4 regions of the Marmoricola sp. RAF53 genome follow, and region 1 is predicted to be linked to each of the others. Evidence: predicted binding sites of a transcription regulator. Region 1 holds the regulator's gene; each other region holds the start of a gene.

Region 1 (3,552 bases):
CAGGCGGGCGGCTGGGGCGGCGACGTCCTGCTCATGGGCCACAGCACCCAGACGTTCGCCGCGGGGAGCGGGTCGTTCGCGCTCGGCCACGCGGCCTACATCACCGGCTTCCGGAGGAACCGGGCCGCGACCCCGCAGCCCGGCCCGAAGGCCGTCGCCGCGCTCTGGGCGGTCACCGCGCCCGGGATGATCGTCGGCGCCGCCAAGCAGGACAAGACGCTCGGCGCGACGATCGCCGGCTACTCCGCCGTCCTGGCCAGCACGGTCGCCGCCGCCACCCAGCTCGACCCGGCGATGCCGAAGGCGGCACGCCGGCTCAGCATCCTCGGCGCCACCCTGTTCATGATCTCCGACGGGATCCTCGGCACCCGGAAGTTCCTGCTGAAGAACCCTCCCCCGCAGCTCGAGACGGCCGTGATGGCGACGTACACGGGGGCGCAGTTCCTGCTCAGCGAGGGCGCGGCGCGGGCCTGAGGGATAGGGGTTGGTGCGGCCTGAGGTTTCGAGACGGTCGCTGCGCGACCTCCTCAACCACCGACGGTGGGCAACGCGAAAGGGCGGCACCCTTCCCGGTGCCGCCCTCGCGCTTCCCACACATGCTGGACGGCCGGGGTCGAGGCGGCCGTCGAGCTATTCAGTTGTGCCTCTCCGGTTCGGAGCCGGCGAGGGGTTCAGGAGATCGGCACGGCGATCTTCTGGCCGACCTGGAGGCCGGCGCTGGGCAGCGAGTTCAGCTGCTGGATGTGGTGGACCATCTCGCGGACCTTGCCGGGCTCGGCGATCCGGCCGGCGATGTCGTAGAGGGTGTCGCCGGGCTCGACCTCGACGACCCGGACCGACTCCTGCGTCCCGGAGTCGTGGGTCGCGGTCGCCCAGCCGCCGAAGGCGACCATCACCGCGAACGCGCACGCCAGGAAGGTCAGGAGGACCACGATCCGGCCGCGACGGGTCAGCTTCACCGTCGACGTGCGCGCGAGGCGCGGCGCGATGGCCGGGCCGGAGACGAATGCGGGGGAAATGCTCAGCGTGCTCATGGTCCTACCTCCTGGGGAAGCCCCGGCCCCATCTCCTGTTGATGCGGGACCGGGAAGGTTGTGTGACCCCTTCTCGTTGTCGAGCGATGTCTATCGAGAGCCACCGACAATCTCTGTCGGCGCCGCTCGACCAGACGTTCGATCGAACACGTGTACGAAGTTAGAGCAGGTGTTCGAACGGTGTCAAGAACATATGTTCGAACAGCGTGTCGGGTCGTGGGCGACACGCCCGTTCGAACATGTGTTTGAACTCGGCCCCCGGTTGGGTCTACGGTCCCTCTATGGCGACTGACGAGAGCGGACCCGAGAGCGGAACCGACAGCGGCAGCGAGACCCGCGGTGGCGGCCTGGGCTCGGTGAGCGAGCTCCCCGACGCTCCGCCGGACGCGACCGGCCTCACCCCGCGACAGAAGCGGATCCTCGCGGTGCTGCGCGACGCGATCGAGCAGCGCGGCTATCCGCCGAGCATCCGCGAGATCGGCGAGCTGGTCGGTCTGGCCAGCTCCTCCAGCGTCGCCCACCAGCTGCGGGTCCTGGAGCAGAAGGGCTTCATCCGCCGCGACCCCAACCGGCCGCGCGCCCTGGAGGTCTTCCTCCCCGAGCTGATGGCGGCCCGCAAGGCGATCTCCAGCGCGGACGACTCCGACATCGACGTCACCGGCATCGGCGACGCCGTCCCGGACGCCACGCACGTGCCGCTGGTGGGCCGGATCGCCGCCGGTGGCCCGATCCTCGCCGAGGAGCGCGTCGAGGAGATCTTCCCGCTGCCGAAGACGCTGGTCGGCGAGGGCACCCTGTTCATGCTCGAGGTCGCCGGTGACTCGATGATCGACGCCGCGATCTGCAACGGCGACTACGTCGTGGTCCGGCAGGCGCAGACCGCGGAGAACGGCGACATCGTGGCCGCGCTGCTCGACGGCGAGGCCACCGTGAAGACGTTCAAGCGCAAGGACGGCCAGGTCTGGCTCATGCCGCACAACCCGGCGTACGAGCCGATCGACGGCAACAACGCCTCCATCCTCGGCATCGTCACGGCGGTGCTGCGGAAGGTCTGAGGGCGGGTACGAGGGCCGGTGGAGCTTCCCCCACCGGCCCTCGTCGCGTTCTCGACACAGGGGCCCGGGGCGAAAATCCACGTGCCCGCGGTCGTGCCGGCGACGTAGATTGCGGGGGTTCGCCCGACCCGCAGGAGCATCTTTCTTGAACGTGCAGCCGCTGACCAGGCACGGCATCCCGACCGACCCGAACTTGAGGATCCTCGCCGTCGGGACGCTGGTCAGCCGGGGCGGCAGCGGCGCGCTGGTCACCACGTTCGCGCTCTACTTCACCCGGATCGTCGGCCTGGAACCGGCCCAGGTCGGCCTGGCGCTGAGCGCCGGGGCCCTGGTCGGGATGTTCTCCCAGGTCCCCGTCGGCCACCTCGGCGACGTCCGCGGCCCGCGCGAGGTGATGCGGCTGTTCACGGTCCTGGCCGGATTCGGCTCGCTGGGCCTGCTGTTCGTCGACCAGTTCTGGGGCCTGGTCGCGGTGATGGCGTACACGACCGGGATGGAGGCCGGCGGCAACGCGGTCCGCAACGGCTACATCGCCCGGATCGCGACCGGCGGGCAGGGCGTCCTCTTCAAGGCGTACCTGCGCGCGGTCACCAACGTGTCGATGGCGCTCGGCGCGCTGCTCGGCGGTCTCGCACTGGCGGTCGACACCGGCTGGGCCTACAAGTCGGTCTTCGTCCTCGACGCGGTCTGCACGATCGGCACCGGCCTGCTCTTCTCGCTGCTGCCCCACCTGGCGCCGAGCCCGCGCACCGAGGGCGAGCCGCGGCTCGGCGTCCTCCGCGACACCCCGTACGTCGTCGCGACCGCCCTGTCCGGCATCGTCGCGATGCACTTCATCGTGATGGAGGTCGGCATCCCGCTCTGGATCAGTGAGCACACCACGGCCCCGACCTCGATGGTCGCGGTTCTGCTGGTCCTCAACACCGTCTCGGTCGCCCTCTTCCAGGTCCGGCTCGCCCGTGGCGCCGACGACGTGACCAGCGCCGCCGCGGCGATGGTGCGCGGCGGGGTCTGGATCGCCGCCGGGTTCGCGGTGATCGCGCTCTCCGACGGACCCGGACAGGTCGTCGCGGTGGCGCTGCTCATCGTCGGATCGTCGGTGCACGTCGTCGGCGAGATGATCACCAGCGGCGGCCAGTGGGGCGTCTCGATGGGGCTCGCACCGACCGAGCGGCAGGGCCAGTACCAGGGCTTCGCCGGGCTCGGCTTCAGCCTGGCCAATGTGGTCGCGCCGACCATGATCACGGTGCTCTGCATCGAGTGGGGCCGGCCGGGCTGGTTCGTGATGGGCGGCCTGATCCTCGGCGCCGCGGCCGCGCTCAAGCCGGTCAGCGCCTGGGCGCTGGCGACCCGGGAGCGGTACGGCGCGGCGACCGCGACCGGCTAGGGACGGCGCCTGGGGAGGCGCCTGGGTAGCCTGCTCGGGTGAGCGAGGTGGTGGTGGTCGGGGGCATCAACCTGGA
Region 2 (3,552 bases), on a different contig from region 1:
CCTCCCCGACCGCGACCGCGATCGTGCTGACCCCGACCGGGCCTCCCCCGAACCGGTTGCAGAGCGCGTCGAGCACGGCCCGGTCGAGCCGGTCGAGGCCGGACTCGTCGACCTCGAACAGGTCCAGCGCCCGGTGCGCGATGTCACGGGTGACATGGCCGTCGGCGCGCACCTGGGCGTAGTCGCGGACCCGGCGCAGCAACCGGTTCGCGATCCGCGGGGTGCCGCGCGAGCGGGAGGCGATCTCGGCGGTGCCCTCGGCGTCGGCGTCGACGTCGAGCAGCCCGGCCGAACGACGCACGATCTGGTCGAGCTCCGCGGGCGCGTAGAACTCCAGGTGCGCGGTGAAGCCGAACCGGTCGCGCAGCGGACCCGGCAGCAGGCCGGCCCGGGTGGTCGCGCCGACCAGGGTGAACGGCGGGATCTCCAGCGGGATCGCGGTCGCCCCCGGGCCCTTGCCGATCACCACGTCGACCCGGAAGTCCTCCATCGCGAGGTAGAGCATCTCCTCGGCCGGCCGCGACATCCGGTGGATCTCGTCGACGAACAGGACGTCGCCCTCGTTGAGGCCGGACAGGATCGCGGCCAGGTCGCCGGCGTGGGTGATCGCCGGGCCGCTGGTCAGTCGCAGCGGTGCCGACATCTCCGCGGCGATGATCATCGCGAGCGTCGTCTTGCCCAGGCCCGGCGGTCCGGAGAGCAGCACGTGGTCGGGCGTGCGCCCGCGGCTGCGGGCCGCCTCGAGCACCAGCGACAGCTGCTCGCGGACCCGGTGCTGGCCGATCACCTCGTCCAGGGAGCGCGGTCGCAGCGCCGCCTCGACGGCCCGCTCGTCGGCGTCGGCGCCGGACTCGGTCAGGGAGGTCGAACGGTCCTCCAGGTAGGCGATCTCCGCGGCGTCGAGCGCCTCGGTGCCGTCGTACGGTGCGTCGGGGCCCACCGGCTCAGGCCTTGCTCAGCGTGCGGAGGGCGAGGCGCAGCAGGGTCGCGACCTCGGGAACGGGCATCGCGTCGGCCTCCGGCGCCACGGCGGTCACGGCCCTGTCGGCCTCCTTGCCGGACCAGCCGAGACCGACGAGACCGCCGTGGACCTGGACCTGCCAGTCCGCCACCGGCGCGGGGGCGGTCGAGCCGTTCACCACCGAACCGGGGGCGCCGATCCGGTCGCGGAGCTCGAGGATGATCCGCTGCGCGCCCTTCTGGCCGATCCCCGGCACGGTGGTCAGCGCCTTCACGTCGTCGTGCGCCACCGCGGCCCGGATCCGCTCGGGCGACAGCACCGCGAGCATCGCCTGGGCCAGCTTCGGTCCGACGCCGCTGGCCGTCTGGACGAGCTCGAACATCTGCTTCTCGTCGTCGTCGGCGAAACCGAAGAGGGTGAGCGAGTCCTCGCGCACCACCATGCTGGTCGGCACCACGAACTCCGCGCCCAGCCGCAGGTCGGCCAGCGTGTTCGGGGTGCAGTGCAGCTCGAGGCCGACTCCCCCGACCTCGACCACCGCGGAGGTGAGCGTGACGGCCGCGACGCGGCCCCGGACGAAGGCGATCATCGGGCAGCTCCTCCAGCCTGGGCGGCGACGGCCGCCTGGATCCGGTTGATCGCGGTGCCACGCCAGATGTGGCAGATCGCGAGGGCGAGCGAGTCGGCGGCGTCGGCCGGCTTCGGGACGGCGTCGAGGCGGAGCAGCCGGGTGACCATCGCCCCGACCTGCGCCTTGTCCGCCCGGCCGTTGCCGGTGACCGCGGCCTTCACCTCGCTCGGGGTGTGCAGGGCGACGGGGATCCCCCGGGACGCGGCGGCGACCAGGGCGAGGCCGCTGACCTGCGCGGTGCCCATCACGGTGCTCACGTTCGCCTGGGAGAAGACCCGCTCGACGGCGACCGCGTCCGGGCGGACCCGGTCGATCCACTCGTCCAGCCCACGCGCCACCAGCAGCAGCCGTTCCTCGATCGGGACCTCGGCCCCGGTGCGCACCACCCCGACGTCGACCAGGCTGAGCGGACGGCCGACCGTCCCCTCGACCACGCCGACACCGCAGCGGGTCAGTCCGGGGTCGATGCCGAGCACGCGCACGGGTGATCACTCTCCTGGGAGTCGTCGGAAACGAACGTATGTTCGGACAACGCTATCCCGTGGCGGCGCGCCGGACGACGCCGACGCGCCGGGAGGAGGGCGCTCAGGCGTCGAGCGACTCCATGACCTCGTCGGAGACGTCGAAGTTCGCGAACACGTTCTGGACGTCGTCCAGGTCCTCGAGCGCCTCGATCAGCCGGAAGACCTTCGCGGCGCCCTCGGCGTCCAGCTCGACCTGCATCGACGGGACGAAGGAGGCGTCGGCCGAGTCGTAGTCCAGGCCGGCCGCCTGGAGCGCGCTGCGGACCGCCACCAGGTCGGTCGCCTCGCTGACGACCTCGAACGCCTCACCGAGGTCGTTGACCTCCTCGGCGCCCGCGTCCAGGGTGGCCTCGAGGACGTCGTCCTCGCTCACGTCCTTGCCGTCCTGCGCCTTCGGCAGCACGACGACGCCCTTGCGGTTGAAGAGGTACGCCACCGAGCCCGGGTCGGCCAGCGAGCCGCCGTTGCGGGAGGTCGCGGTGCGCACCTCCATTGCGGCCCGGTTCTTGTTGTCGGTCAGGCACTCGATCAGGATCGCGACGCCGTTCGGGCCGTAGCCCTCGTACATGATCGTGATGTAGTCCGCGCCGCCGGCCTCGGCGCCGGAACCCCGCTTCACCGCGCGGTCGATGTTGTCCTTGGTGACCGAGGACTTCTTCGCCTTCTGGATGGCGTCGAACAGGGTCGGGTTGCCGGCCGGGTCTCCGCCGCCCATGCGGGCCGCGACCTCGATGTTCTTGATGAGCTTGGTGTTCATCTTGCTGCGCTTGGCGTCGAGGGCAGCCTTCTTGTGCTTCGTGGTTGCCCACTTGGAGTGGCCGGACATCAGCCCACCTTCCCGGTTAGCGCAGTGCTCACTGCGTCTGCAGAACGAGGTCCACGAAGAGCCGGTGGATGCGTACGTCGCTCCCGACCTCGGGGTGGAAGGACGTCGCCATCAGCGGACCCTGGCGGACCGCGACGATCCTACCCGCGGCCTCGCCGGCCTCGACACGGGCGAGCACCTCGACGCCGGCGCCGACCTGCTCGACCCACGGTGCCCGGATGAAGACGGCGTGGACCGGGTCCGGGAGGCCGGCGAACGCGAGGTCGCCCTCGAAGGAGTCGACCTGCCGGCCGAAGGCGTTGCGGCGGACGGTGATGTCGAGGCCGCCGAGCGTCTCCTGGTCGGCGGTGCCTCCGGTGATCCGGTCGGCGAGCATGATCATCCCGGCGCAGGTGCCGAACGCCGGCATGCCGTCCTGGAGGCGCTTCTGCAGCGGCTCGAACAGCTCGAAGGTACGGGCCAGCTTGAACATCGTGGTCGATTCCCCGCCGGGGATGACCAGGCCGTCGCAGCGGTCGAGCTCGGCGGGACGGCGTACGCCGATCGCGTCGACGCCCAGTCCCGCGAGCGCGTGCAGGTGCTCGCGGACGTCGCCCTGGAGGGCGAGGAC
Region 3 (3,552 bases), on a different contig from region 1:
GCTGCTGACCACCCAGGTCGAGCCGATCATCGACGCGGCCCACGGCCTGATCCGCGGTCACCTGGAGTCCTACGACGTCCCGCTGGACGAGTCCCGCGTCGACGCGCTCGTGGACATGGTGATCCGCCTGGTGCTCAGCCACGTCACCGCGCCGACCCGGTCACCCGATCAGACCGCCGACGACATCGCCTACATCGCCGAGCGGGTCCTCCGCTCGTAGCTCACGTCCTTCGGTGGAAGGTGAGGGAGCCGTCGCGTGCTCGGGTGTGTTGGTAGTGCGGGTCGTGGATGCGTCGGTGGTGCCAGTGGCAGAGCGGGATCGCTTGGTCGAGGTCGGTCTTGCCGCCGTGTGACCAGGGGTCTTGGTGGTGGAGTTCGCACCAGGCGTAGGGGCGTTCGCAGCCGTCGGCGGCGCAGGTGTGGTGGCGGAGGCCGAGGGCGGTGCGTTGGGTCTCGGTGAAGAGTCGGGAGGATCTGCCGAGGTCCAGGGGGAGTGATGCGCCGCCGAGGACGGCGGGGATGATCCCGGCGTTGCAGGCGAGTCGGCGGGCTTCTCCGGCGGAGAGGTCGGTGCCGGTGTCGAGGTGGGCGACCTGGAGGGCCTCGCGCAGGGTGTCGTGCTCGACGGTGACGATCAGGGTTGCGGCGGTGCGCGGGTGCAGGTGGTCGGTGGGCAGGTGCTCGAGGAGTTCGCAGAACGCCTCGCCGCGGGCGCGGTCCCAGTCGGTGCGAGCCTCGCGGTCGCCGATCTGGGCGGCGCTCGCGCCGAGCCGGCCGCGACGAGGTGCGGTGATGGCTTGCAGGACCTTGCGCAGCAGGTGGCCCTGGGCGGTGGGGATCGTGAAGTGCCCGGTCAGGGTGCCGTCCTTGTTGTCGTGCAGGGTCAGCCGGGTCCGGGTCCGGGCGTGGTCTTCCTCGGCGGCGAGGAGGTCGTTCTCGTGGGCGTTGACGACGACAGGGTCGGGTTCGACCGCGGCCAGTGCGCGCCGGGCGGCGCGACGCAGGCCGCCCGGGGACAGGGAGCGAGCCTTCTCCACGAGCGCGGCTTCCACGATCTCGCGCTGCTCGTGGGTCACCGAGACGGGCAGGTCGCGGTCGGCGCGCACGATCACCGCGGCGTGCTCGGCCGAGATCGTCCCGGCCAGGAGCGCTTCTTGGGTCCGGGCCCGTTGGTTCAGGCCGGTGGCGAGCCCGACCTGCCGTTGGGCCTCGATCTGGTCGGTGTTCGCAAGCTTCGCGGCCCACTGCCCGGTCGAGGCCGCACCGGCCTTGAGCGCGGTCTTCGACCGGTCGGCCGCGGCCAGGACCCGCATCCGTAGCGCGGCGACCCGGGACTCGGCCCGGACCAGGGACTGCAGCAACGCCGCCTGAGCCTCGCCGGAGAGTCCGTCGACCTCGACCCCGCAGACCCGGTCCAGGCAGGCGTGCAGCTCGGCCGCCGGCGAAGCGGCCGGTGCGTCGAGGAGGTCGGTGCCTGAGGTCATGCCCCAAGTCTGATCGAACACCTGTTCGATATCTACGCCGAAACCAGATCTGTGGAGAACCTGCCGACGACGCCTTGAAGCAGGCGCCCGGGCCTCTCCGTGGAACTCCGTGGAACACCGGCCTGAATTGTCCGTTCCTGGCTACGATGGGCCCGTCACAGGTGTGGGGGATCGAGGGAGCATGGGGACGAAGGCCGCTCGCTGGTGCGCGCTCGCGCTCGGCGCTGCCCTGACCCTGACCGCCACCGCCTGCGGCGGCAGCGCGGTGAAGGCGGACGACGACGCCTCGTCGAGCGCCCGCCCGTCGCCGGTCTCCGCCACCGACGTCGCCATGAAGCACCCCGGCAAGTTCGAGCCGCCGGTGCAGTCGCCGGACATCCTGGTGCAGAGCCAGGACCCGCTGCCGAAGTCGGTCGTGGAGAAGGCGAAGAAGATCAAGGGCGTCGTCGCCACCGAGCAGTTCTCGCTCGCCACCTTCTACGCCGAGGAGAGCGCGGTCACGTACGCCGCCGTCGACCCGGCCACCTTCCGCGCGTTCACCTACGGCGGCACCGCGACGACGGCCGACGTCTGGGACCGGGTCGCCGACGGTGAGATCGCCGTCCAGCCCGAGCTCAAGGACACTCTCGCCACGCCGGACGGCGAGGTCGCGATGGGCAACGAGGACGATGCCCCGAAGGCCCACCTCGGCGCGATCGCTCCGCTGGTCGACCACTCGAAGATCGCCGCGGTGGTCAACGAGAAGTGGGCCGCGCCGCTGCACATGGTCCGCGGGAACGCGCTCCTCGTCTCGACCGGCAACTCGTCCGCGCTGCCCGCGCAGAAGGCCCTCGCCGCCTTGATCGGCGACCGCGGCACCGCCACCCTGCTCGCGCTGAACTTCGACATCCACGCCGCCCAGACGGCGGTCCTCACCGGCGGTTCGGTCGCCCGCGCTGTCGGCTCGTTCACCTACACGGCCAACCGCGACGGCACCGTGAACCCGGACCCGCGCTGGGTGCGCGACTTCATCCGCACCGAGCAGGTCCCGATCCTCGGGACCGTGCGCTGCAACAAGGCGATGCTGCCGCAGCTCCGGGCAGCGCTGACCGACATCGTGCGGCTCAAGCTCACCAGCTCGATCCACCCCGGCGAGTACGGCGGCTGCTACGTGCCGCGCTACATCGCCCGCGACCCGTCGAAGGGCCTCTCCTTCCACACCTGGGGCACCGCGATCGACCTCAACGTCCCCGGCAACCAGCGCGGCACCGCCGGCCTGATCGACCGCCGCGTTGTCGACATCTTCCGGCGCTGGGGCTTCAACTGGGGCGGCACCTGGCGCTACACCGACCCGATGCACTTTGAGCTGGCCCGGATCGTCAAGGTCGGCTGAGCGAGCTCAGGTACCGCACCTGGCGGCGTTGTCGTCGGTCGACGGCCCGCTCCGCTCGAAGGCCGCCTTCCCTCCTCTGCCTTGCCATGCACAGCACCTGACCCCGCTCAGTTGATCAGTGCGGCTCGCAGGTCCGACGGCAGCAATCGGCGCCGAGTGATGAGCCGTTCGCCGACCGACACCGTGATCGTCTGCGCGGTCATGATGCCGAAGAGGACCAGGGCCTGGGCGGTGGCGGCCTGGACCGGCGTACCGCCGCCGAGCATGACGCCGATGAAGGCCCCCGGCAGCGTCACGAGCCCGGTGGTGCTGACCTGGTCCATGCCGGGCAGCAGGGCGTCGGGGACCCGGCGGTGCACGATCTCGTGGATCCCCCACGCGGGCTTCATGCCGAGGGCCAGCGCGGCCTCGTACTGGGCGTGCTCCTCGCGCAGCACCGGGAACGCGCGCCGGCCGACGAGGGTGTTCGCGGTCATCGCGTTGCCGATCACGATGCCGGCGATCGGGATGATCGCGATGCCCTCCCACGGGATCGCGCCGCTGGCCAGCACGACGACGAGCACCGGCACGATCCCGGACGCCATCGCCAGCGCGGACCAGGACCACGCCGGGACGGCGCCGATCCGCCGGGACGTGGTCGCGACCGCGATCACGAACATCAGGGCGACGAAGGCGAAGGAGAGCGCGAGGTCGTCG
Region 4 (3,552 bases), on a different contig from region 1:
GCCTGCGGACAGAGCCGGCGGGCCTCGGTGCCGGACATGCCGGAGCGGACCCCGTAGGCGCGCGCCGGGTAGTTCGCCGACAGTACGACGCCACGGTGGCCGCCCCCGACGATCACGGGAACGTCGTGCAGCTCCGGACGGTCGCGGATCGCGACGGAGGCGTAGAACGCGTCCATGTCCACGTGCAGGATCGGGCAGACCGCGGAGCCGTCCTCATTCACGGGCCACCGGCCCGGGTCGGTCAGACCGTGGCGACCGCGTGCAGCTGGGCGGCGAGGGCGCGGTACTCGACCCGCCCGGCGACGGCCCGCTCCAGGTCGAGCAGACCGCCGATCGCCCCCGGCTCGAGGTCGAGCAGCGAGGACGGCACCAGATCGGCGAAGACCCGCACGCCATGGATCTCGGGCTCCCCGAAACCGGTCCGCGCGAGCAGGTCGACCAGCTCCTCGGCGGTGAACCGGTGCTCGGTCCCCCGCGCTTCCGGGCGGGCCTCGTCGTCGCTTCCGTCGAGGAGGTCGCGGGCCTGGGTGAACTGACCGGCCATCGCTCGGGCGAGGACGGCCGCGTGCCGTTGGCCGACCAGGACGCTGAGCGCTCCCCCGGGCCGGAGCGTCGCCCGCAGCGTGCCGAGCGCGGCGGCCGGGTCGACGACGAGGCCGAGCACCTCGTGGCACAGGACCAGGTCGACGCTTCCCGGGGCGACCAGGTCGCCGAGGCCGGAGAGGTCGCCCTGCTGCCCGGCGACACGGTCGGCGACGTCCCGCTCGGCAGCACGCCGGCCGAGCGCGGCGAGGGCGTCCGGGCTCGGGTCGACGACGGTGACCCGGTGCCCGAGCTCGGCGACCCGGACCGCGAAACCACCGGTGCCGCCACCGATGTCGAGGACCACCAGGTCCTGCTTCCCGGCGAGGTGCCGCTGCACCGCCTCCCACACGACGGCGGTGCGGATCGAGGCACGGCGCTCCAGAGGTCGCTCCATGCAACGCACCCTAGTGCCGAGGCGCCAGCCACCACGTCCGACACCTCAGCCGTCGGCTCAGGCGACTCGAAACGGTGCATGGCTGGTGAGCCCGAGGCTCGTCTCGATCAAGGCGAGGAAGCGGTCGGCGTCGCGGACCAGGTCGTCGGCTTCCCGCTCGGTGACCGCGCGCCGCGAACCGGCCTCGGCGGCGGCACGCTTCTGGGCGCCCGCGGAGAAGAACGTCGCCCACTCCTGGAGCTCGGGGGCGACCTCGGCGAGCAGCACCCAGGCGTTCTTCTGCCGCCGGCGTGCTGCCGGCAGCGGCTGGGCCCGGGCGGCCAGGAGGGCCGCGGTGGCGCGCAGCGCGGCCACGTGGGCCAGCGCGTACCGCTGCGGGACGTCGGTGCAGGTGATCGCCTCGCGCAGCGACTCGGCGGAGCGTTCGAGGTAGGAGTGCGTGGAAGCGGGCAGGAGGAAGTCCACGGGGAGCACCGTTCAGTCGAGGGAGCCGGCGAGACGCCAGACACCGCGGGTCGGGTCGAACGCGAGGTCGAAGACGCCGAAACCGGGATCGTCGGCCGTGGCGACAGCGCGGCCACGGGCGGCCGAGACCCGCCAGACCTCGCGCTCGCGGAGCAGCTCGGAGCGACCGGGTCGCTCCTCGGGACGGCGCAGCCACCACGCGCCGGTCTCGACCCAGTGCGCGAGCACCTCGCGCACCTGCCAGAGCCGGCCGCGCCACAGGAACTGCTGCGGGCCGTCATCCGGGACCGGACCCTTGCGCACCTCCACCAGGTCGTCGTACTGCCGCACCGCCTGCTCCTTCCGTCGGGACGACCCCGCTTGTCGGTGGCCCGGTGGAGGATGGGGGTCGAGGTCATCCCCCACCGGACCGTCGTTCGAACAGGTGTTCGAACAAGTCCAAGGTACACCGCCCCACGGACAACGCGTCAAGCCCCGTTCCGACCTCGCGGACCACCGGTGGGATAACTTCCGCGTCATGGCCGAGAACGACACCGAGAACGACACCGAGCACTCCTCGATCGCCCGCTTCCGCAGCGCACTCGAAGCCGCCGGCGGGCAGGGCCGGATCGTGGTCCTCCCCGACTCCGTGCACACCGCCGCGCTCGCCGCCGAGGCTCTCGGCTGCGAGGTCGGCGCGATCGCGAACAGCCTGCTCTTCGAGGCGGCCGGCGAGCCCGTCCTGATCCTCACCTCCGGCGCGCACCGGGTCGACGTGCAGAAGGCCGCCGACCAGATCGGCGTCGAGGCACTGCGCCGGGCCAAGCCGGAGTTCGTGAAGGAAGCCACCGGCCAGGTCATCGGCGGCGTCTCCCCGATCGCGCACCCGGCCCCGATCCGCACCTACCTGGACCCGGCCCTGCGGCAGTACGCGACCCTGTGGGCCGCGGCCGGCCACCCTGCCGCCGTCTTCTCCACCACGTACGACGAGCTCGCCGCGATGACCGGCGCGGAAGAGATCGAGGTGAACTGACCGTCATGGCCGTCGAGATCTGGATCAACCCGGCGTGCAGCAAGTGCCGCAGCGCCAAGGCCGACCTGGACGCCGCAGGCGTCGAGTACGTCGAGCGCCGCTACCTCGACGACCCGCCGACGACCGCCGAGCTCGGTGCCGTGCTGGACCGGCTCGGCCTGCAGCCCTGGGAGATCGCCCGTCCGGCCGAGACCCGCGAGGCGGGCATCGCGATCGCGAAGGACGCGGAGCACCGCGACGCGTGGATCGCCGCCCTGGTCGCGCACCCGCGCGCGATCCAGCGCCCGATCATCACCGCCAGCGACGCGACCACCGTGGTCGCCCGTGACCCCGCCACGGTCGCCGGCGTGATCGCCCGCGAGCTCTAGTAGAGCCCTTCGCGGTACCGCTCGCCGTAGTAGGTCCGTCAAGAAGTGTTCGGGTCGGGCAGATCGAACTTGCGGAAGAGTCGCTCCCGCGACGCCCGCTCGACGTCGTCGTACGGAACATTGTTCGGATCTGTCCCTTCGATCCAGTGCGCTTGCAGTTGATCGCCACACCGGACCATCAGCGCCACAGCGTAGAGGTCGGCGTGCTGCTCAGCAGCCCAAGTCAGCACGTCAGAAACATCCGCACCCAGGATCTCGTGAACTCCACAAGCGAAGGAATCCCCGTGCCGGTCGAACAAGAAGACGCGGAAGGTGGGGCCGTCAAACTCGCTGTCCGTCGATTCCTCATCGACTTCGCTGACTCGCATCCCTGCTCCCTCCGCATCAGTTCGACCGGCACGAGGATAGGCAGTCGCTGATCGATCAGCAGTCCTTCACCTTCGTGTAGCCATGACGGACGCTGACGCCAGACTTGCCGTTAGCCCGGTGTTCGGCCTTGAAACTCCCGGAGATCGACTGGCCATTCCCGCATCTGACGACCGGACTGCCCTTGGCGGGGATCCAGGTCCGTGAAGTTCGAGACGCCAACAGGAACCTTGTGGATAACCGACGCTGTCCACCGGATATCAATTCGGGCCGGCGACGACGCAGGGCGAGACCCTGGCGGCCGGATTCAGCGGCACCCACCCCCACGTGGACTGGTCCATGCCCCTCGCGAGGGCAGCGTC

The links. Region 1 encodes LexA, which represses DNA repair genes until DNA is damaged. Its sites were predicted from a motif close to TCGAACANNTGTTCGA; they were not measured.
Region 2: the regulator LexA is predicted to act here: its motif matches at 2,105-2,120, upstream of ruvC (crossover junction endodeoxyribonuclease RuvC).
Region 3: the regulator LexA is predicted to act here: its motif matches at 1,498-1,513, upstream of AB4Y76_RS00710 (DUF222 domain-containing protein).
Region 4: the regulator LexA is predicted to act here: its motif matches at 1,861-1,876, upstream of AB4Y76_RS07460 (DUF6504 family protein).

The regions. Positions count from the first base shown of each region.
Region 1 covers NZ_JBFRDX010000004.1:9,946-13,497, reverse strand. The annotation lists gene AB4Y76_RS04215 (lysoplasmalogenase) at 1-474, shown strand, start outside; gene AB4Y76_RS04210 (LysM peptidoglycan-binding domain-containing protein) at 672-1,034, opposite strand; gene lexA (transcriptional repressor LexA) at 1,316-2,089, shown strand; gene AB4Y76_RS04200 (MFS transporter) at 2,241-3,476, shown strand; gene AB4Y76_RS04195 (PfkB family carbohydrate kinase) at 3,515-3,552, shown strand, end outside.
Region 2 covers NZ_JBFRDX010000029.1:14,210-17,761, reverse strand. The annotation lists gene ruvB (Holliday junction branch migration DNA helicase RuvB) at 1-889, opposite strand, end outside; gene ruvA (Holliday junction branch migration protein RuvA) at 945-1,550, opposite strand; gene ruvC (crossover junction endodeoxyribonuclease RuvC) at 1,547-2,074, opposite strand; gene AB4Y76_RS19035 (YebC/PmpR family DNA-binding transcriptional regulator) at 2,178-2,942, opposite strand; gene pdxT (pyridoxal 5'-phosphate synthase glutaminase subunit PdxT) at 2,971-3,552, opposite strand, start outside.
Region 3 covers NZ_JBFRDX010000001.1:148,215-151,766, forward strand. The annotation lists gene AB4Y76_RS00705 (TetR family transcriptional regulator) at 1-220, shown strand, start outside; gene AB4Y76_RS00710 (DUF222 domain-containing protein) at 222-1,484, opposite strand; gene AB4Y76_RS00715 (M15 family metallopeptidase) at 1,666-2,856, shown strand; gene AB4Y76_RS00720 (ABC transporter permease) at 2,964-3,552, opposite strand, start outside.
Region 4 covers NZ_JBFRDX010000006.1:125,029-128,580, forward strand. The annotation lists gene dinB (DNA polymerase IV) at 1-221, opposite strand, end outside; gene AB4Y76_RS07450 (methyltransferase) at 242-979, opposite strand; gene AB4Y76_RS07455 (SAV_6107 family HEPN domain-containing protein) at 1,037-1,444, opposite strand; gene AB4Y76_RS07460 (DUF6504 family protein) at 1,457-1,774, opposite strand; gene AB4Y76_RS07465 (YbaK/EbsC family protein) at 1,962-2,456, shown strand; gene AB4Y76_RS07470 (ArsC/Spx/MgsR family protein) at 2,462-2,824, shown strand; gene AB4Y76_RS07475 (hypothetical protein) at 2,863-3,192, opposite strand.